One region of the Pseudomonas sp. GW821-FHT09C08 genome, then DNA from elsewhere that is predicted to be linked to it. Evidence: riboswitches for the same ligand, from Rfam matches in the RefSeq annotation. Region 1 holds a riboswitch; each other region holds the start of a gene.
The links. Region 1 has a riboswitch for cobalamin ahead of cobO (cob(I)yrinic acid a,c-diamide adenosyltransferase). Riboswitches for the same ligand answer to the same signal wherever they lie in the genome.
Positions count from the first base shown of each region.

Region 2: linked by a shared signal. The riboswitch ahead of AC07OJ_RS01440 (CbtB domain-containing protein) and the one ahead of cobO (cob(I)yrinic acid a,c-diamide adenosyltransferase) in region 1 are both predicted to bind cobalamin.
Region 3: linked by a shared signal. The riboswitch ahead of cobW (cobalamin biosynthesis protein CobW) and the one ahead of cobO (cob(I)yrinic acid a,c-diamide adenosyltransferase) in region 1 are both predicted to bind cobalamin.

Region 1 is NZ_JBWKPG010000004.1:414,361-421,723, forward strand. Features, by position in the region: gene AC07OJ_RS16540 (AI-2E family transporter) at 1-601, shown strand, start outside; gene hda (DnaA regulatory inactivator Hda) at 805-1,509, shown strand; gene AC07OJ_RS16550 (C40 family peptidase) at 1,723-2,352, shown strand; gene AC07OJ_RS16555 (C40 family peptidase) at 2,497-3,036, shown strand; gene AC07OJ_RS16560 (PQQ-dependent sugar dehydrogenase) at 3,080-4,393, opposite strand; cobalamin riboswitch at 4,493-4,756, shown strand; gene cobO (cob(I)yrinic acid a,c-diamide adenosyltransferase) at 4,836-5,447, shown strand; gene AC07OJ_RS16570 (cobyrinic acid a,c-diamide synthase CobB) at 5,444-6,835, shown strand; gene bluB (5,6-dimethylbenzimidazole synthase) at 6,832-7,363, shown strand, end outside.
Region 2 is NZ_JBWKPG010000001.1:331,147-338,509, reverse strand. Features, by position in the region: gene AC07OJ_RS01460 (DcrB/PsbP domain-containing protein) at 1-519, shown strand, start outside; gene AC07OJ_RS01455 (alpha/beta hydrolase) at 586-1,305, opposite strand; gene cobF (precorrin-6A synthase (deacetylating)) at 1,317-2,072, opposite strand; gene AC07OJ_RS01445 (histidine phosphatase family protein) at 2,082-2,672, opposite strand; cobalamin riboswitch at 2,709-2,838, shown strand; gene AC07OJ_RS01440 (CbtB domain-containing protein) at 2,871-3,083, shown strand; gene AC07OJ_RS01435 (CbtA family protein) at 3,103-3,831, shown strand; gene AC07OJ_RS01430 (DUF4865 family protein) at 3,833-4,372, opposite strand; gene AC07OJ_RS01425 (LysR family transcriptional regulator) at 4,466-5,332, shown strand; gene AC07OJ_RS01420 (LysR family transcriptional regulator) at 5,447-6,424, opposite strand; gene AC07OJ_RS01415 (peptidylprolyl isomerase) at 6,475-7,363, opposite strand, start outside.
Region 3 is NZ_JBWKPG010000006.1:289,958-297,320, forward strand. Features, by position in the region: gene cobN (cobaltochelatase subunit CobN) at 1-3,446, opposite strand, end outside; gene cobW (cobalamin biosynthesis protein CobW) at 3,450-4,511, opposite strand; cobalamin riboswitch at 4,605-4,803, opposite strand; cobalamin riboswitch at 5,655-5,862, shown strand; gene AC07OJ_RS22105 (CbtB domain-containing protein) at 5,960-6,148, shown strand; gene AC07OJ_RS22110 (CbtA family protein) at 6,160-6,864, shown strand; gene AC07OJ_RS22115 (cobalamin biosynthesis protein) at 6,861-7,253, shown strand; gene cobM (precorrin-4 C(11)-methyltransferase) at 7,323-7,363, shown strand, end outside.

The DNA of each region.
Region 1 (7,363 bases):
GGTGTTGATCCCGGTGGTGGCGTTCTACCTGCTGCGCGACTGGGACATTATGATGGCCAAGATCCGCAGCCTGCTGCCACGCAACCGCGAAGAGCGCATCGTGGCCCTGGCTGGCGAATGCCATGAGGTGCTGGGGGCCTTCGTACGGGGGCAGTTGCTGGTGATGCTGGCCCTGGGGATCATCTACGCGGCAGGCTTGATGGCGATCGGCCTGGAGCTGGGCCTGTTGATCGGCCTGATCGCCGGCCTGGCGGCTATCGTGCCGTACATGGGTTTTGTGATCGGGATCGGCGCGGCGCTGGTTGCCGGGTTGTTCCAGTTTGGCGGCGACCTGTACCCGATGCTGGGGATTGTCGCGGTGTTCATGGTTGGCCAGGCCCTGGAAGGCATGGTGCTCACGCCGTTGCTGGTGGGCGACCGGATCGGCCTGCACCCGGTGGCGGTGATCTTTGCGATCCTGGCGGGCGGTGAGCTGTTCGGTTTTACCGGCATCCTGCTGGCGCTGCCGGTGGCGGCGGTGATCATGGTGCTGGTGCGCCATGTGCACGATCTGTACAAGGATTCGGATGCGTATACCGGGGTCGAAGACCCGGACCTGTAACCGTTTCATCACAAACCCGGCCTGAGCCGGGTTTGTTGTTTCTGGGGGCAGGGCGTCAAACAATCTGCGAAAAACCGCCAAGTTAACGCAAACCTTTGATTTTGCTTGTGGTCTGCTGCATTGTGCGCCCGGCGTCACGGGTATAAACTTTGCAAACTTTACACAGAGGCCACTAACGGTTCGTTTGGAGCCGTTCAGTCAGCATGAAACCGATTCAGCTGCCCTTGGGTGTGCGTCTGCGTGATGACGCCACCTTTATCAACTACTACCCAGGCGCCAATGCCGCTGCACTCGGCTATGTCGAGCGGCTCTGCGAAGCCGACGCCGGGTGGACCGAAAGCCTGATCTATCTGTGGGGCAAGCACGGCGTAGGGCGTACCCACCTGTTGCAGGCCGCATGCCTGCGTTTCGAGCAGATGGGCGAGCCGGCGGTGTACCTGCCATTGGCAGAGTTGATGGACCGCGGTATCGGCATCTTCGACCACCTCGAGCAATACGAGCTGGTGTGCCTGGACGACCTGCAGGCGATTGCCGGCAAGGCGGAGTGGGAAGAAGCGCTGTTTCATCTGTTCAACCGCCTGCGCGACAGTGGCCGGCGCCTGCTGATCGCCGCCTCGACGTCGCCGCGTGAATTGCCGGTGAAGCTGGCAGACCTCAAGTCGCGCCTGACCCTGGCGTTGATCTTCCAGATGCGCCCCCTGTCCGACGAAGACAAATTGCGTGCCCTGCAGTTGCGCGCATCCCGTCGCGGCCTGCACCTGACCGACGAGGTCGGACACTTCATTCTGACTCGCGGTACGCGCAGCATGAGCGCGTTGTTCGATTTGCTCGAACAGCTCGACCAGGCCTCTTTGCAAGCCCAGCGCAAGCTGACCATTCCCTTCCTCAAGGAAACCCTTGGCTGGTAGCCGGCCCTTTGTTTTCAGGACTTTCGGCAATTTCCAGGCGTCAGAAAACCCGCGTTTGGGCCGTTTTGGCCACGCGAAAGGCGGGTAAGGGGTGTTAAGGGCTTAGATGTCATAGTCCAAACAAGAAGTCACATAGATCACGATTGAATTTGCAAATCGATGTGATAGAAGGCATAGTCTCGACTTCTTTACATATCAGCCACGGTCGTGCCCATGCTAAATCGCTTCGCACCCCTCGTGCCTCTCGCACTCGTTACCCTGTTGTTTGGTTGCGCCTCCCACCCTCAACAGGTGGCAGAACAGCAAAAACCACAGGTTCAAAATCAGGCAAAATTCGTTGCTGCACAGTCTTCCACTGTTTATGAGGAAGAAGTGGCAACTGAAAAGGAACTGGCCGACTTCGCCGGCAACAAGCCTTACCAGCTTCCAGTCCTCGCCGACAGTATCCTCGAACGCGGCATGTCCCTGATCGGTACCCGTTACCGTTTCGGCGGTACCTCTGAAGCCGGTTTCGACTGCAGCGGCTTCATCGGTTATCTGTTTCGTGAAGAAGCTGGCATGAACCTGCCACGCTCCACGCGCGAAATGATCAACGTGAATGCACCGTTGGTCGCACGCAACAACCTCAAGCCCGGTGATCTGCTTTTCTTCAGTACAGCGGGTCGTGGTCGCGTCAGCCATGCCGGTATCTACCTGGGCGATAACCAGTTTATCCACTCCAGCAGCCGTCGCAGTGGCGGTGTTCGAGTCGACAACCTGGGTGACAGCTACTGGAGCAAAACCTTCATCGAAGCCAAGCGCGCACTCGCCATGGCCCCGACGACGGTTACCGCTAGCAAGTAAACTTAAAGTGATACTTGAAGTTTGACGTGTAAGCGCTAGAATCCCTGGATATTGTTGGAATCCGTTCGCGCGAGCTTTGCTTGCGCGTTCTGGTTTTCAGCGTTCGGCAGCGAAAGCCGCATCCAGACCAGGATTGTTCTGCACATGTCGACCTCGGCCCGCCTGATTCTCATTGTTTGCGCCGCGCTGCTCAGCGCCTGCGCCAGCCGTCCACCGCCGCCCGCTCCCGTAGCGGTGAAACCCAAGCCGGTGTTCAACTACTCCACACAGAATTTTTCGCCTGCTGCCGAAGATGTGCTCTTCCGTGCCTTGGGCCTGGTTGGCACGCCTTATCGATGGGGCGGCAACACGCCGGACTCAGGGTTTGACTGCAGTGGCTTGATCGGCTTTGTGTTTCGCGATGCGGCCGGTATTTCCCTGCCGCGTACCACCCGTGAGCTGATCGTGATGCGCGCGCAGGATGTCAGCGAGCAGAACCTGCAAACCGGCGACCTGTTGTTCTTCGCCACCGGTGGCGGTTCCCAGGTCAGCCACGCCGGGATCTATGTGGGAGAGGGCCGCTTCGTGCACGCGCCACAGACCGGCGGTACGGTAAAGCTGGATACCTTGTCCAAGGCGTATTGGCAGAATGCCTACCTGAGTGCCAAGCGCGTATTGCCAGGCAATCTGGCGCGTAACCCCTGACGGACCGTATCACTGTAGGAGCCGGCAAGCCGGCTCCTACCCATCATTTAGCGGCCGACACCCGCCACACCTTGTTCCCCACATCATCTGCCACCAGCAAACCCCCCTGCTGATCAATCACCACGCCCACCGGCCGGCCCATGGCTTTCTCATCCTTGTCGAGGAAACCGGTCAGCACGTCCACGGGCTGCCCCTTGGGCTGGCCAGCCTCGAACGGGACGAAGATCACCTTGTAGCCACTGTGCGGCTTGCGGTTCCACGACCCATGCTGGCCGATGAACGCGCCGTTGCTGAACTGGGCGGGCAGTTTGCTGCCCTCGGCAAACGTCAATCCCAGGGAGGCGGTGTGCGGGCCCACTGCATAATCCGGCGCGATCGCCTTGGCGACCAAGTCCAGGTTCTGCGGGCTGACGCGCACGTCCACATGCTGCCCGTAGTAGCTGAAGGGCCAGCCATAGAATGCGCCGTCCTTGACTGAGGTGATGTAGTCCGGCACCAGGTCGCTGCCGATTTCATCGCGTTCGTTCACTGCCGTCCACAGCTTGCCGCTTTGTGGTTCCCAGGCCATGCCGTTGGGGTTGCGCAGGCCGGAGGCGAAGATGCGGTGCTCGCCGCTGGCACGATCGACTTCCCAGATGGCCGCCCGGCCTTGTTCCGCTTCCAGGCCGTTTTCACCGACATTGCTGTTGGAACCGACGCTCACATACAGTTTGCTGCCGTCCTTGCTCGCCACCACGTTCTTGGTCCAGTGGTGATTGATGCTGCCGCCCGGCAGGTCGACGACTTTGGTGCCGGCCTCCTTGATCGCGGTTTCACCCGGTTGATAGGGGAAGCGCAACAGCTTGTCCGAGTCGGCCACGTACAGATCATTACCGACCAGAGTCATGCCAAACGGCGAATTGAGGTTTTCCAGGAACACCGTGCGCGTTTCGGCGACGCCATCGTGGTCGGCGTCACGCAGCAAGGTGATGCGGTTCGGGCTCGGCACAGCGGCGCCGGCACGGCCCATGACTTTCTCCATGACCCAGCCGCGAATACCCTTGGCGTCATCCGGCTTGGGTGGCGCGTTGGTTTCCGCCACCAGCACGTCGCCATTGGGCAATACATACAGCCAGCGCGGATGGTCCAGGCCTTCGGCGAACGCCGCCACCTGGGTGCCGGCAGCGGCGGTGGGCTTGGCGCCGTCCGGCCAGCCAATCGCCGGGGCGATATTCACGGTCGGGATCAGGGTCTTGTTTGGCTCCGGCAACTTGGGCGACGGCCCGGTGCCATCGGAGACCTGCAAGGTAGAGCTTTCCCCGCAGGCAGCGAGGGTGCCGGCGAGCATGATAAGCAGGGCGAGTCTGGTTTTGTGCATGGTGTTCTCCTTAATACCTGTAAGGGTAGAGGAGGCCGGCCGTAGGATGGTTCAAGTGCAAGGCCAGCTTTAATTGACGCTCCACCCCCAACCCACTAACCTTCGCGGCTTGTTCCAGGTGCTCTGTGACCCATGGGTCGACGGAGTGAAACAGGGAAGCCGGTGAGTGAGCGCACTTGTACACAGTGCTGCCGCGATTCCGGCGCTGCCCCCGCAACGGTAAATGAGTCAAGACGGTGCTTTTTGCCACTGTATCGCGTGCGATATGGGAAGGCGCGCTGTCGGCCTGTCCGAGTGCTCTCTTTATAAAGAGCCAGGGCGCCACTCATGAGTCCGGAGACCGGCCTGGTTCATCCAACAGCATCACGGTGGGCGATGCTTGGCTGTCTGTTTATCCTTTTTCCTGCCCGCCGTTTTTGTCCAGCCCCAACGGAGAGCTGCCATGACCGATTCCCCCGACCGCGACGAACGCCACCTGGCGCGCATGCTGCGCAAAAAAGCCGTGATCGATGAGCGCATCGCCAACTCCCCCAACGAATGCGGCCTGCTGCTGGTGCTCACCGGCAACGGCAAAGGCAAGAGCAGTTCGGCATTCGGCATGCTCGCCCGCGCCATGGGCCACGGCATGCAGTGCGGGGTGGTGCAGTTCATCAAGGGGCGCAACAGCACCGGTGAAGAGTTGTTCTTCCGCCGCTTTCCCGAGCAGGTGCGTTTTCATGTGATGGGCGAAGGCTTTACCTGGGAAACCCAGGACCGCCAGCGCGATATCGCCGCCGCCGAAGCCGCGTGGGCGGTGTCGCGCGAGTTGCTGCAAGACCCGTCCATCGGCCTGGTGGTGCTGGACGAGCTGAACATCGCCCTCAAGCACGGCTATCTCGACCTCGACCAGGTACTCAGCGACCTGCAGGCGCGCCCGCCAATGCAGCACGTGGTGGTGACTGGCCGTGGCGCTAAGCCCGAGTTGATCGAAATGGGCGACACCGTCACCGAGATGGGCATGCTCAAGCACGCGTTCCAGGCCGGTATCAAGGCACAGAAGGGCGTCGAACTTTGAATCAGCCCCGTCATTGCCCGGCTGTCTTGATCGCCGCACCGGCGTCCGGCCAGGGCAAAACCACCGTCACCGCCGCGCTCGCCCGTTTGCACCGCAATCTGGGGCGCAAAGTCCGCGTGTTCAAATGCGGCCCGGACTTTCTTGATCCGATGATCCACGAGCGCGCCAGTGGTGCGCCGGTGTATCAATTGGACATGTGGATGGTGGGCGAGCAGGAAAGTCGCCGCCTGTTGTGGGAAGCCGCCGCTGAGGCCGACCTGATCCTCATCGAAGGGGTGATGGGGCTGTTCGACGGCACGCCGTCCAGCGCCGACCTGGCGCGGCATTTCGGCGTGCCGGTATTGGGTGTGATCGACGGCACTGCGATGGCGCAGACGTTTGGCGCCCTGGCCTTGGGCCTCGCGCGTTATCAGCCGGATTTGCCGTTCGCGGGCGTGCTGGCCAATCGCGTCGGCACCTTGCGCCATGCGCAACTCCTCGAAGGCAGTCTCACCGAAGGCCTGCGCTGGTATGGCGCGCTGTCCCGTGAAACCGGGATCGAACTGCCGAGCCGCCACCTGGGGCTGGTGCAAGCCAGCGAGCTGAATGACCTCGACCTGCGCCTGGATGCTGCTGCGCAGGCACTGGGCAGCAGTTGTGAAGTTGCCTTGCCGCCGCCGGTGACCTTCGCCGCCCCCGAAGTGATCGAGGCCGAGCCGTTGCTGGCCGGTGTGCGCATTGCGGTGGCCCGTGACGAAGCGTTTGCCTTCACCTACGGTGCCAGCCTCGACCTGTTGCGGGCGATGGGCGCCGAGCTGCGCTTTTTCTCGCCGATCCATGACCGCGAATTGCCTGACGCCGACAGTCTGTATCTGCCCGGCGGCTATCCGGAACTGCACCACCAGGCGCTGTCGGAAAATACCTCGATGCTCGATGCCATCCGCGCCCATCACGCGGCCGGCAAACCCTTGCTCGCTGAATGTGGCGGCATGCTCTACCTGCTGGACTCGCTGACCGACGTCGACGGCACCCGCGCCGAACTGGTCGGCCTGCTGCAGGGCGATGCGGTGATGCAAAAGAAACTTGCGGCCCTGGCCCTGCAAAACGTCGAGCTGCCGGAAGGCGTGCTGCGTGGGCACACTTATCACCATTCCCTGACCAGCACCGAGTGGCAGCCGATTGCCCGTGGCGTCAGCCCCAATGGTGGGCGCGGCGCCGAGGCGGTGTTCCGACAAGGGCGTATGACCGCGTCCTACGTGCACTTCTATTTCCCGTCCAACCCGAGGGCGGTGGCGGCCTTGTTTGCGCCCGACCCTGAGGTGGCCAGCGCCGGCAAGCCGGCTCCCACCATTGACCGCGTTGAATCCCCATCCACTGTGGGAGCGGGCTTGCCCCCGATGCGGCCATGACCGACAACGCCTTCCCCCAGGCCGACCGCGACGCCGTCTACCGCGCCATCGCCGAGCGCCGCGACATGCGCCACTTCAGCGGCGGCAGCGTGGCCCCCGAGTTGCTGCACCGCTTGCTCCAGGCTGCACACCAGGCGCCGAGTGTCGGGCTGATGCAGCCGTGGCGCTTTATCCGCATCAGCGACCGCCAACTGCGTGGGCAGATCCAGCAATTGGTGGAAGAAGAACGCGTGCGCACTGCCGAGGCGTTGGGCGAGCGTTCCGATGAGTTCATGAAACTCAAGGTCGAAGGCATCCATGACTGCGCCGAAGTGCTGGTGGCAGCGCTGATGGATGATCGCGAGCGGCATATCTTCGGCCGGCGCACCTTGCCGGAAATGGACATGGCCTCGCTGTCCTGTGCGATCCAGAACCTGTGGCTGGCGGCTCGCGTCGAAGGGCTGGGCATGGGCTGGGTCTCGCTGTTCGAGCCCCAGGCCCTGGCCGACCTGCTGGGCCTGCCGCCCGGCGCGAAACCCCTGGCGGTGT
Region 2 (7,363 bases), on a different contig from region 1:
CTTGCGCTTACCGCCGGCAGCGCCTTCGCTGCTGCCAAGCCTGCCACGCAAACCCTCTCCACCCTGGGCGGTAAGTTCACTTTCAGCCTGCCCAAGGCCTACGTCGCCGACACCCTGCCGGCCGGCAAGGCCGAAGATGGCACCGCCGACACCCAAGGCACGATGTACGCCAACCAGACCACGAAAAGCGTGGTGATCGTCGCCGAAACCGTGCGTAACGACGGAGTTACCATCCAGGACAACGACACGCAGTTCCTCGACGGCGCCGTGGCCGGCTTCGTCAAGGACCAGACCGCTGCACTGCCCGACTTCAAGAAACTCAGCGAGAAGAAACTCACGTTCAAGGGCCTGGGGTTGCGCCAGGTGGACAGCACCGCCACCCAGGGCGGCGGCAAGACCTTGAACTCCACTTTCCTCGGCGGTTCGGGCAACCATTTGCTGGTGATCCAGGCCATCTCGCGGGCCGATGATGTGAAGGGGCATGCGGAGTTGGTGAAGCAGATCACCGGCGGCAAGTGAGCCGATCTTCCTGACATCACCAACAAATGTGCGAGCTGGCCAGCCAGCTCCCACACTTAGCCAACGTCAGTTCAGGCTTTTTTCCAGCCAAACCTTCAGGTCCTGCACCTCCGCCTCGCTGATGGTATGCGGCATGCCCGGATAGCCATGAAACTCCGGCGTCAGCCCCAACCCCGTCAGCACCTCATTCGCGCGCGTCGCCGACGTATACGGCAGCGCCTGGTCCAGGGTGCCGTGGCCGATAAAGATCGCCAGCTGTTTCAGGCGTTCATCCGGCTTCAGCTCGGCCTTGAGCACCGGCAACACGCTGCCACTCAACGCTGCAATCCCACGCACCAACGCAGGCTTACGCAAGCCCACCTCGTAGGACATGATCGCACCCTGGCTGAAACCGACCAGGAACACCCGGTCACTCTGGGTGTGGTATTTGGCGGTGGCCTGGGTCACGAAGTCTTCGAGCAGTTTGGCGCTGCGCTGCAAATCAGCAGTTTCGCCGTTGTACTCGCCGTCGCCCGGGGTCTTGGTAAACCAGCGAAAACCATGCGGGTCGACCGGCATCGGCGCACGGGCCGACAGGTAGGTCCAAGTGGAGGGCAGCGCGTCCTTGATGCCGAACAGGTCCTCCTCGTTGCTGCCGAACCCGTGCAGGAAAATCACCAGTGGCTGGTTGCGCGCATCGCCCTGGGTCTGTTCCAGGTATGAAAGCGGCAAATCGGTATGCAGGCTGGTATCGGCCTGGGCGGCACCGGCCACCAGGGCCAGCGCCAGGGCAAACAGTTTGAGCATGGGACGTTACCTCAGGGTTTGCGCAACAAATAAGTGTCCATGATCCAGCCATTCTCCAGGCGCGCCGCCTTGCGCACCCGTTCAATTTCTCCAGCCACTTCGCTGACCTTGCCGCTGATCAGGATTTCATCCGGCGTGCCCAGGTAGGCGCCCCAATAAATATCCAGGCCTTGATCCGCCACGCTGCGGTAGGAATCTTCGGCATCGAGCATTACCACCAGGGTATCGGCATCACTCGCCTGCCCTGCGGCCAAACGGCGCCCGGTGGTGATTTCGACGGACTTGCCGATGCGGTTCAGCGCCACCTTGTGCTGGGCCGCCAGGGCTTGCACGCTGGTGATGCCGGGGATGACTTCAAACTCAAAGTGGCAGCGGCCACTGGCGAGGATCGCCTGCAGGATACGAATGGTGCTGTCGTACAGCGCCGGGTCTCCCCAGGCCAGGAAAGCGCCGACTTCACCGTCAGCCATTTCCTCATTGATCATGCGTTCGAACGTCGCCTGCTTGTCGCGGTTGAGGTCCTGTACGGCCGTGGTGTAGTCGATATCCCCGCGCACACGCTCGGGGCAGTCGGCCTCGACGAAGCGGTAGCCGGGCTCGGTGATGTAGGTCTCGCAGATCTCGCGACGCAGGTCGATCAGCTTGTCCTTGCTCTGGCCCTTGTCCATCAGGAAAAACACGTCGGTGCGGTTCAGCGCTTTCACGGCCTGCATCGTGATGTAGTCAGGGTTGCCGGCGCCAATGCCGATGATCAGGATGCGTTTCATGGGTTGCTCTCAGTGCGGGGCGTGGATTTTGCCATGTTCATGCGGCCAGGCGTGAGTTTCCAGGCGCAGGCGCCAGACAGTGTTGAAGCGCAGTTCGGTGGCGCAGAGTGGCTCGACGTCGATCCGGTAGAACATCGCGACGGGCAACTGCAACACGTACAGCATCGCGGCGCGGATGACAAAGGGATGGGTGATAGCCACTACGTGCCCAGGCTGTGTTTCGAGGGTTTTCATCCACTGCGCCACGCGTGCGCAAATCTGCTCGACCGACTCGCCACCGTGGGGCGCACTGGCACTGTTGGTCATCCAGTCCTGCAACTGGCCATGATCCAACTGGCTGATGGCCTGGCCCTTCCAATCGCCGAAGTTGCCATCGCGCAGGGCTTCTTCAATCACCGGCGCACTGCCGAACAAACCCGCCGTCTGCCGGGCGCGAGCCTCGGGGGCGCAGAGCAGGCGCAGGTTTTTCGGGTAGCGCCCGGCCAGCGATGACGCGGCAGCTTGCCAGTCCATCGCCACCGATTCGTCATCGGGAAAGCGCCCCTGCTTTTGCAGCGGCGTGATGGCATGGCAGATAAGGGTCAGACGGGTGGCCTGCATCACAATTTCACTCTGTTTCAGCGCGCAGTCAGCGTAGACTGGCAAAGTTGTTTCAACATGTTACAACGAACATGAAAGAGGAAGCCGGTTCGATTCCGGCGCGGTCGCGCCACTGTATTCGGCCCAATAGCCGTAAGCCAGACCCTGTTTCAGCCCCTTCGCTATCCATTTCGGGACGCGTCATCCCTGGAGGTTCTCATGGCTAACACTGCTGCAACCCATCCTGATGTCTATGTGCCGACGATCCCGCTGGGCGAAATCCTGCCCTGGGCGATCTTCGGCGGCCTGCTGCTGATGCTGGCGATTTACTTCGTCGGTGCCGAGCAAGGCGCCACTGCGGTGTTCAAGGGCATGTACGTGCACGAGTTTGTGCACGACGGTCGCCACCTGCTGGGTTTCCCCTGCCATTAATTCATAAGGGAGACACACCATGACAGGGCAATTACTCGTACGCGGGATGCTGGTGGGCCTGCTCGCCGGCGTGTTGGCCTTCGGTTTCGCCAAGGCCTTCGGCGAGCCGCAGATCGACAAGGCCATCGCCTTTGAAGACCAGATGGCACAAATGCACGGCGATGCGCCGGAAGAAGAACTGGTGAGCCGCGAGGTGCAAAGTACCTTCGGCCTGTTTACCGGCGTGGTGGTCTACAGCGTGTCCCTGGGTGGCCTCTTCGCCCTGGTGTTCGCCTACGCCCTGGGCCGCATCGGCAAGGTCGGCCCGCGCGGCCTGGCGGCGCTGCTGGCATTGGCGGCCTTTGTGACGCTGATCCTGGTGCCCGGGCTCAAATACCCGGCCAACCCGCCTTCGGTGGGGGACCCGCAGACCATTGCACAGCGCACCAAGCTGTTCTTCCTGATGCTGCTGGTGTCGGTGGCGGCGGCCGTGATCGCGATCAACGCCGCGCGCAAGCTGATTGCCCGCCGTGGCGTGTGGAGCGGCGCGATCCTCGGCGTGGCGCTGTACATCGTGATCGTCGCAGTGGCCGGCAGCCTGTTCCCGGTGATCAACGAAGTGCCGGAGCAATTCTCGGCCGTGCTGCTGTGGAAATTCCGCGTGGCCTCGTTGGGCATCCAGCTGGTGCTGTGGACCACCCTGGGCCTGGTGTTCGGAGCGGTGGCCGAGCGCAAGCTCAGCCAGCCAAAAGCCCGATTCAACTCCTGAGTCAAATCCCGGGATGGGCCAGGTAAAACACCTGGTAGCCCGTCCCGGGATGGTCCACCTCCAGCGCCTTGGCCGACAAGGTGATCCGTACCAGTCGCCAGGCCTGCACATCCAGCGCGAGGAACACCGCAAAGGTGTCGCCGCTATCCGCCAACTGCTGGTTGCGACTTTTCTCCTCGGCCAGGATCGCCGCCCTGTCCGCCCCCGGTTCCAACGCCCAGTCCTCGCGGTACAGGCTCAGCGCGGTCTGCGCCGGCCCACGTTGCACATCCAGCGGCAACCAGCTCTCGATATACGGACGGCCGAAGCTGTCGAGCACCTTCTGAAAGCGCTCTCCGAGCAGAAAATCGGCGGCCTGCAGTGGGTCGGACCATAGATACACCGAGGCATACACTTTGCCTGCGTGCTCCCGGGCGATAAACGCCTTGAACAGCAACCCCTCGGCGTGATCCCACAACGGCCCCAATTGCGCGGCGCGGCGGCGGATCACGACCATGTCGTAGTCGGCAGGCAAGCGGTGTGAATACTGTTTGGCAAACATGAAAAAGCTCCCGTGCAAGCTGAGGGTTGAGCTTGCGCAGCGCCGATGATTTCAACAAGATATCAGCCGATATATGTGCGATAAGGATTGGATATGACTGACGCGCCAAAACCGCTGGATATCGACACCGTGCAGGCCTTTGTGCTGGTCGCCGACTTCGCCAGTTTCACCCGCGCCGCCGCAGCCCTCGACACCTCCCAGGCCGCTATCAGCCTCAAGCTCAAGCGCCTGGAAGAACGCCTGGGCTATCGCTTGCTGGAGCGCACGCCGCGCCATGTGCGGCTGTCACCGCAGGGCGAGCACTTTATCGTCGCCGCGCGCACCCTGCTCAATGCCCACGAACGCGCACTGGGCGATATGGGCAGCCAAGCGCCCCGGCGCCTGGTGATCGGCATCAGCGACCATGTGGCCGGTCCCGACCTGCCAACCTGGCTCAGCCGCCTGGCCGCCTATGACCCTTTGGTGATCCTTGAAGTACGTATCGCGTCCTCCCGCGACCTGGTGGCCGCCTTCGACCGCAATGAGCTGGACGCGGTGATCGTGCGCAATGAGGGCGAGCGTCAGGACGGCGAAGTGTTGGCGGTGGAACGCTTTGGCTGGTTCGCCGCGCCCACCTGGCAACACCGCCCCGGCACGCCGCTGCGCATGGCAACCATGGCCACGCCCTGCGGCGTGCGGCACCTGGCGACGCGCGCGCTGGATGCGGCGTGTATCGACTGGACCGAGGTATTTGTCGGTGGCGGGGTGATGGCCGTGGGTGCGGCAGTCACCGCCGGATTGGGCGTCGCTGCCCTCGCCCACCGCGTGGCCCCGGCCGGAGCGGTAGAGGTGAGCGAGCAATACGGCTTGCCGGCCTTGGCCGTGAGTGAGGTGGTGCTCCATAGCCGCATCAGCGACACGCGTTCGCGGGAAACCTTGCGGGCCCTGAGTGCGACCTTTCGTGGCGTGTTGCAACGCTGATCAGCCTTTCTGTGGGCGCTGGCTTGCCTGCGATGCAGGCACCTCGATCCACCAGGCACACCCGCTGTGAGCGCGCGACCGCCAGCAGCCGCTGGACGGACAACGGACAAACACTCAGCCAAACCACTCCCGCCGCCCTTCAAACGTGCTGACGATCAACTCGACAATCATCTGCACCGCCTGCGCATGCTGTACCTGCGCATTCACCGCCAGCCACACCTGGCGTTGCATGCTGTCGGCCAGCAACCCCGGCAGTGCCACCAGCCCACGGTCGAAACTGCTCATGTAGTGCGGCAGCAAACCGATGCAGGCGCCGCAGCGGATCATCTCCAGCATCAGCGAATAAGCCTGCACCTGCACCACCGCCGCCAGGCGTTGCTCCACCACTTGGTTCCACGGCTGCAGGGCGTCGACCTGTGCATCGGGTTGCCATTGCACCAGCATGTAGTCATTCAGGTCGTCGACACTGTCCGGGCGCGTGGTCAGGCGCGAATAGCGCTTGGCGATATGCGGCAAATATTCCAGGCGGGCCAGGGCCCGTGGCGGTTCGGTGGCGAAGCTCGGGCCGGGCACCGGGCCGTCGGTGTCGGAGAGCCACACCACCACATCGACGTCCACTGCTTGCAGGGACAATTGGCTGTCGAGGGAGATGATCTCCAGGCGCACGCTGGCGTTGCGGCGCAGCAAGGCAATCAGGTCACGGCCGAGGATGTCGTGCAGGATCGGCTCGGCCACCGCCAGGCGAATCAGTGGCTGTTCCAGCACCGGCAGGCGCCGCTCGTGGGCCAGGGCCACCAACTGGGCCTGCAACTGCAAGCCGTCGCGGCTGAGCACCAGGCCGTTGCCCTGATAACTGAACAACGCATGGCGCAGGTGCTCCTCCAGTTGCGCCAGGCGCTTGCGCAGCAGCGTCGCCTTGATATTCAAGCTGCGCGCGGCCTGCATGAAACAGCCGCAGCGCGCACTGACCAGGAAGTAGCGCGCCACCTCCGGATCGATCTCGGCGGCCAGGGCCAGCCAGGCGCCACGTGACTCGGATGGCGCGCGATAGGTTGAAGGCCCTTGTTGGCCGGACGGTTCCAGTAATGCCATGTGAGACTCCCTGTCTGTCGGTCGGTGCATCCAATGCGGGTGGTCGCGGGTTACTCCAGCACTTTGTTCAACTCGGCACCGTCGATACTCAAGGTCGCGGTGTTGAGCATGCCTTCCAGGTAGGCCTTGGCGATCTGTTCCTGACGTTGGGCACGCAGGGCCTGGGTCAGGCGTTCGCGCAGTTCGTCGAGGCTGGCGGTGCGCGCCGGCTGTTGGCCGGTGAGCTTGAGCACATGAAAGCCCGCCGCACTCTGCACCGCGTCCGATACCGCGCCGACCTTGAGCCGCGACACCGCGCCGCGCACCTCGGGCACCAGTTGCTGCAATGGCTGCAGGCCCGAATCACCGCCACGCGCAGCAGTCTCGGGGTCCTGGGAAAACTGGTTGGCCAGGGCGGCGAAATCCCCCGGCGCGGCCTGTGCCCGGCGGCTCAGTTCCTGGGCTTGGCGGCGCACCGTGTCGAGGTTTTGCGGGTCATTCACCGCGAGGAAAATCTGGCTCACCCGGTACAGCGGCGGCGTCACCCATTGCGCCTTGCCGCTGTCGTAGGCCTGCTGCAGTTCAGCCGCGCTGGGGTAGTCCGCCGGTACCTGGCTGACCGAGAGCATGTAGTCGCGGAACACGATATGCTCGGTGGCGGCGCGGGTCTGCTGCTCCACCTGCGGGCGCTGGCGCCAGCCTTGGGCGTCGGCCTGTTCGAGCACGGCCTTTTGCGCCAGCCGTGAGCGAATCCAGGTTTCCAGCGCGCCACGGTTGCCGCGCAGTTGCTCGCGAGACTCGGCTGGCAGGCTCGCCAGCACGCTCTTGAGTTCGACCAGGTCGATCTGCTGATTGCCCAGGCGCGCCACCGCGGGCCCGGCCGGCGCCGGATCGAGCAGCGGTGCCGGTTGCTGGGCGGCCACCGGGTCGCTGCCCGGACGCAGGCACAGCGCCACGGCC
Region 3 (7,363 bases), on a different contig from region 1:
GCCCGTGAGCGGATCACGCGGTTCAGCTCTTCCTTCAAGGTACGGATCCTGGGCAAGTCCGGCTGGCTGTGGTCGCCATGATAACTGGCAGCCTTGTCGCCACTCAGGGTTTCCACGGCAGCGAGCATGCCGCCCTGGAATTGGTAGTAGTCATTGGAATCGAGCAAGTCGTGCTCGCGGTTGTCCTGGTTCTGCAACACCGCCTGCACCTGGCTCAGGCGCTGGGCAAATTGCTCGCGGGCGGCGGTGCCTTCATCCGAGCCGCCGTAGGCATAACCGCCCCAATTGAGGTAGATCTCGGCCAAGTCCTCGCGGCTTTGCCATAGGCGCCCGTCAATCGCGCCCTGCACGCCTGCACCATAGGCACCGGGCTTGGCGCCGAAGATACGCCAGCCCGCCTGCTTCGCGGCGGCGGCTTCATCCAGGCCGGACTCGAGCAGCGCCGCGCGCTCACTGCGCACCTTGGCGGCCAGCGGGTTCATATCATCCGGCTCATCCAGCGCCGCTACCGCCTGCACGGCTGCGTCGAACAGGCGGATCAGGTTGGCGAAGGCATCGCGGAAGAACCCCGAAACGCGCAGCGTCACGTCCACGCGCGGGCGGTCCAGCAGGCTGATCGGCAGGATCTCAAAGTCATCCACGCGCTGGCTGCCCGTGGCCCATACCGGGCGCACGCCCATCAGCGCCATGGCCTGGGCGATATCGTCGCCGCCGGTGCGCATGGTCGCGGTGCCCCACACCGACAGGCCGAGCTGGCGCAGGTGGTCGCCATGATCTTGCAGGTGTCGCTCAAGAATCAGGTTCGCCGACTGAAAGCCAATGCGCCAGGCGGTGGTGGTCGGCAGGTTACGCACGTCCACGGTGAAAAAATTGCGTCCCGTCGGCAGCACATCCAGGTGCCCGCGACTCGGCGCCCCACTCGGCCCGGCCGGCACGAAACGGCCGCCCAGGGCGTCGAGCAAGCCGCGCATTTCCGCTGGACCACAGGCATCCAGGCGCGGTGCGACGACAATGCGCAGGCTTTCGATAACGGCCTTCACATCCTCCCAACCGGGCTCTTCCAACTGCTCCAGCGGCCCTTCCAGCGCCTGCTCGATCAAGCGCGCCGCATACAGCTCCAGGCGCTCGCGGGTGTCACCGGCGGTGCGCCACAACTGCGCGTCGATCTTCTGCAAGACCATGGGGCGGCGGCCGGTCCAGGGTTCGGCGAGGGCGCAATCGAGCGGGTCGAAGCCCAGGTCGAAGGCCTTGGCCAACACCCGCAACAGGCTCGATTGCGGACCACGCCCATCGCCACGCGGAATGCGCAGCAATGCGAGCAGAGTGTCGATGCGCAGGCGGCCTTCGGGCGACTCGCCAAAGATATGCAGGCCGTCGCGGATCTGCGACTCCTTCAGGTCACACAGGTAAGTGTCCAGGCGCGGCAGCCACACCGCTGCGTCGGCGTCGTTGTCGAGCTCAAGTTCCTGGTCGATGCGGGTTTCGCGCACCAACTTGAGGATGTCCTTTTGCAGCTCAAGCGCCCGACGCGGGTCGAGCAGCTGGGCCTCGTAGTACTCGTCCGCCAACAATTCCAGGTCACGCAACGGCCCATAGGTCTCGGCGCGGGTCAGCGGCGGCATCAAGTGGTCGATGATCACCGCCTGGGTGCGGCGCTTGGCTTGGGCGCCCTCGCCCGGGTCATTGACAATAAACGGGTAGATATTCGGCAACGGCCCCAGCAGCGCGTCCGGCCAGCAGTTTTCCGACAGGCCCACGCCCTTGCCCGGCAGCCATTCGAGGTTGCCGTGCTTACCCACATGAATCACGCCATGGGCGCCGTAGGTATGGCGCAGCCAGAAATAGAACGCGAGGTAGCCGTGAGGCGGCACCAGGTCCGGGTCGTGGTACACCGCGCTGGCGTCCACCTGGTAACCGCGCGCCGGCTGGATACCGACGAAGGTCAGGCCCAGGCGCAGGCCGGCGATCATCATGCGCCCGTCGCGGCACATCGGATCGTGGTCCGGGGTACCCCAGCGCTCCAGCACGGCCCGGCGATTGGCCTCGGGCAGGCGGTTGAACATCGCCTCGTAATCATCCAGGCCGAGGCTTTGATGGCAGGGGCGCAGGTCGAGGCTGTCGAGGTCGTTGGTGACACCGCCCAGCAGTTCATGGATCAACGCGGTGCCGTTCTCCGGCAACTCAGCGGACAGCGGATAACCCTCGGCGTGCAGGGCACGCAGGATATTCAGCGCAGCAGCAGGCGTATCCAGGCCCACGCCGTTGCCGATACGGCCGTCGCGGGTCGGGTAGTTGGCGAGGATCAGCGCGATGCGTTTTTGTGCATTCGGCACCCGCGCCAGTACGACCCAGCGCCGGGCCAGTTCGGCGACAAAATCCATGCGCTCGGGCGCGGCGCGGTAGCACACCACGTCCGACTGGCTGCGCTCACTGCGCCAGGCGAGGTCCTTGAAGCTGATCGGCCGGCTGATGATGCGCCCGTCCAGCTCCGGCAAGGCAATGTGCATGGCCAGGTCGCGCGGGCCCAGGCCTTGCTCGCTGGCTTCCCAGCCGGGCTGGTTGTCTTGGGCGCAGATCGCCTGGATCACCGGGATATTGCGGCGAAACGGCCGCAGGTGCGGGGCTTCCGGGCTGGACTGGGCGAAGCCGGTGGTGTTCAGGATCACCGCCGCGCCGACCTCGTCCAGCAGGTCCTCGACCACCGTCAGGCAGCCGGGCTCTTTCAAACTGGCCACCGCTATCGGCAACGGGTTGAGACCCGCCGCCTGCAAGCGCTGGCAGAACACATCGATAAAACCGGTATTGGCCGCCTGCAGGTGCGAGCGGTAGAACAGCACCGCCGCCACCGGCCACTCCGCGCGCCAATCCGCCTGCCAGTCATTCAGGCGCGGGTTGGTAGTGTGCGGGTGATAAATCGCCGTGCGCGGCAGGGTTTGCGGCTCGTTCCAGGCGTAGCTGCGGCCCAGGTAACTGCTCGCCAGGCAACCGTAGAAATCCAGCGCGTTGCCCAGGCCGCCCTGGCGCAGGAAGTGCCACAGGCGGTCGCGTTCCGCCGCCCCAACGGTACTCAGCCCGCTGAGTTCCGGGTCGGGGCGATCATCCCCCGGCACCAGGATCAGTTGCACGCCGCGCTCGGCCAACTCCACCAGGCGCTCGATACCGTAGCGCCAATAGCCGATGCCGCCGTGCAGCGAAATCAGGATGACCTTGGCATGGCGCAGCACCTCGTCGACGTACAGGTCGACCGAGGCATGGTTCTGCACCTGCATCGGGTTGGCGAGGCGAAAGCTGGGGTAATCCTCGGGCAACTGCTGGGCGGCTTCGGCGAGCAGCGCCAGGCTGGAGTCGCCGCTGCACAGGATCACCAGTTCGGCGGGCGTTTGTCCGAGGTCGGCAATATTGTCGTCCGAGACGAAACCACCGGGCTGGGTCCTGAGCAGGTGCATGGGTTAAACGCTGAGGGCAGCGCGCAATTGCGCTTCGAGGCCAGCCGCATCCAGCTCCTGGCCGATCAGTACCAGGCGCGTGATGCGCGCTTCATCGGCCGCCCAGGCGCGGTCGAAGTGCTTGTCGAACCGCGTGCCCACGCCCTGGATCAGCAGGCGCATCGGCTTGTTCGGGATCGCCGCGAAGCCTTTGACGCGCAGGATGCCGTGTTGCACCACGAGTTGGGTCAGGGCGTCGAGCAGCAGCGCTTCGTCGGCTTGCGGCAGGTCGATGGAGATCGAGTCGAACGCATCGTGGTCGTGATCGTCTTCACCTTCGTGGTGATGATCGTGGTGGCTGTGGCGACCGTCGATGTGCTCTTCGGAGCCGGCGCCCAGGCCGATCAGCACGTCGAGCGGCAGGCGCCCGCTGCTGGCTTCGATGATCTTCACCGCCGGCGGCAGTTCTTCGGCGACTTCCAGGCGCACACGGGCCAGGTCTTCCGCGCTGATCAGGTCGGATTTGTTGAGGATCACCAGGTCGGCGCTGGCCAGTTGGTCGGCGAACAGCTCGTGCAATGGCGATTCGTGATCCAGGTTCGGGTCGAGTTTACGCTGCGCGTCGACTTGATCCGGGAAGGCGGCGAAGGTGCCGGCGGCCACGGCCGGGCTGTCGACCACGGTAATCACCGCGTCGACGGTGCAGGCACTGCGGATTTCCGGCCACTGGAAGGCTTGCACCAGCGGCTTTGGCAGGGCCAGGCCCGAGGTTTCGATGAGGATATGGTCGAGGTCACCGCGACGGGCGACCAGTTCGCGCATCACCGGGAAGAACTCTTCCTGCACGGTGCAGCACAGGCAGCCGTTGGCCAACTCATACACGCGGCCATTGGCTTCTTCCTCGGTGCACCCGATGGAGCACTGCTTGAGGATTTCACCGTCGATGCCCAGCTCGCCGAATTCGTTGACGATCACGGCAATGCGACGGCCCTGGGCGTTGTCGAGCATATGGCGCAGCAGCGTGGTTTTGCCCGAACCGAGAAAGCCGGTAACGATGGTGACGGGGAGTTTGGCCAGTGTTTTCATCGGATGCCCTTTGGGGCGGGCATACGGGACGATAGGCCCTGCGGCGGCGCGCAGCGGCAGATTTCGTCACCGGATCACCCCGCCCGGTTGAAGTGGAAAATCGGTTGCGAGGCAGGTCTCCTGGCTTGGGGCTTGCGGGTCGTGCGACCGGCGCCGGCTGCGCCTTCCCGCCTGGTGGCAGTGGCGTGGCAGTCGGATAAACCCTTTACAGTTGCGGGGGCAGCCGCGGATTGGACCGCGTTCCCTTCTTAGCTTCGGCCTGGGCTGAAGAACCTCGAGGGTGCAAGGCTACGCAGTGGTGGGGGGATGGTCAATGATGGGATGGGTTGAGTTGCTGTGGTGTACATATCCGGTATTGGGGTAACGGCCGCCTATGGTTCCGCTCTTACAGCGGGTCACTTTTGGAAAAGAGCCCCAAAAGTAACCAAAAGGGCTCTTGCCCCAACACTCGGCACCTCGCCTAGGCTCGGTGTGCCCGTAATCCGACATTGATTTGGGGGGCCGCCGCCACGCGCCATCCATGGCGCGGGGCGGCTAAACCGGCATCCCTGCCGGTTTACCCCCCAAATCAATATCGAATTCCGGCCAGCGTGTTTGATGGGGCGCCTAGATCAAGATCAAAAGCAAAAGCAAAAGCGCGGCGGCCTTAAAGCCGACCGGATTCTTATCTCGAACTCGGTCAACCTGTGGGAGCTGGCTTGCCTGCGATGGTCGTTAACGATGACGCGGAAACATCAGAATGTACGCGGCGCACACGCATTTTTTGCGTTCAAGCCGGCTCCTACAGAGATCAAAAAGCGCATCCACGATGCGAAGCGAGCCGCTTTTGACCTTGATCTTGATCCTAGGCGCCCCATTAAACACGCTGGCCGAACGCAGGTTTGAATCCGTGGGCAACCCGGCAGGACGCCGGGTTAGCCGCACTGGGCCAGGGATGGCCCATTGCGGCGGCCCACGGATTCAAGCCTGAGTGAGGGCACACCGAGCCTAGGCGAGGTGCCGAGTGTTGGGGCAAGAGCGTTTTGGTTACTTTTGCGCTGTTCAAAAGTGACCCGCCGTAAGGGCGGAACCATAGGCGGCCGTTACCCAAATAACGGATATGCCCCCACAACCGATTTGACTCCCCTCCCACCCCCATGCTCTCCTACACACCTTGTTTCGGGTGCCCCTCACAGGGTGAAACGGGAAACCGGTGAGTCATCACATGACGAGTCCGGTGCTGCCCCCGCAACGGTAAGCGAGCGAAGCGTCAGATCCACTGTGCCAAGGGCATGGGAAGGCGACGCTTTCAGGACTCCCCCTCAGGAGCCCCCTCGCAAGCCCGGAGACCGGCCCGAAAAAATCAGATAACAAACCCGCGGTGGGCGGGCGCTGTTCAGAACCCTGCGTGCCTGGCTCGCGGGGTTTTCATGCGCTCGTTTCACCCTGACACCCAGAAGGGACGCGCCATGTCGATCATCAGCAGCACCTCGCACACCGCCAGCAGCTCCGCCACCCTGAGCCAACGCCTGACCGCCGCCATCGGCGCGTCGATTCTCGGCGCGTGCCTGGTGTATTTCGCCGGTTTCTCGCACATCGAAGCAGTGCACAACGCTGCCCACGATACTCGCCACAGCGCCGCGTTCCCGTGCCACTGAGACCTGCCGACATGATCAAGCGTATTGCGCAAACCGCAGGTTTCACCGGCCTCCTGGCCGCCCTGCTGCTGACCCTGCTGCAAAGTTTCTGGGTAGCTCCGTTGATTTTGCAGGCGGAAACGTTCGAAAACGCCCCGGCCACTACTGAAGTGGCACATCAACATGCCGACGGCGCAGCTGCCCACAGCCACGACGCCGAGGCCTGGGAGCCGGAAGACGGCTGGCAACGCGTGCTCTCCACCACCGGCGGCAACCTGGTTGTTGCCGTGGGTTTTGCCCTGATGCTCGCCGGCCTCTACACCTTGCGCGCGCCTACTCGCACCGCTCAAGGCCTGCTGTGGGGCCTGGCCGGTTATGCGACCTTCGTACTGGCACCGACCCTGGGCCTGCCGCCTGAGCTGCCAGGCACCGCCGCTGCCGATCTCGCACAACGGCAGATCTGGTGGATCGGCACCGCGGCCTCGACGGCGGCCGGCATTGCGCTGATCGTGTTCGGTCGCAACTGGCTGCTGAAAATCCTCGGCGTGGCGATCCTGGCGGTGCCACACGTGATCGGCGCACCGCAGCCGGAAGTGCATTCGATGCTGGCCCCGGAAGCCCTGGAAGCGCAGTTCAAGATCGCTTCGCAGCTGACCAACGTGGCGTTCTGGCTGGCCCTGGGCCTGATCAGCGCCTGGCTGTTCCGCCGCAACCGCGACGATCAATACTCGGCATGACCCTGGTGGTCGGCCTGGGCTGCCAGCGCGGCTGTGATGTTCACACCCTGCTGGACCTGCTGGACAGCGCCCTCGCCGAAGGGGGGATCGAGCGTCAGCGCATCACTGCGCTGGCAAGCATCGACCGCAGGCAGGATGAACCGGGCCTGGTCGCCCTGTCCCGCCTGCTTAAGCTGCCGCTGCAGTGCTTCAGCGCCGACCAACTGGCGGCGTATGAAAACCGGCTGAGCCACAAATCAGCCGTCGCGTTCGCCCACACGGGCTGTCATGGCGTCGCCGAAAGCGCCGCCCTGGCCCTCGCCGAACATCTCGCCAGCGGCCCTGCCCGCCTGCTGATCACCCGCCGAAAAAACGCCCAGGCGACTTTTGCATTGGCCTGCGCAGGCTAAAACCCCGATAATTGCCTGCCCTGAACATGAACAATGTTCATACACGCCCGCTTTTAAACAGGAAATACCATGACCGTCTACTTTATCGGCGCAGGCCCTGGCGATCCGGA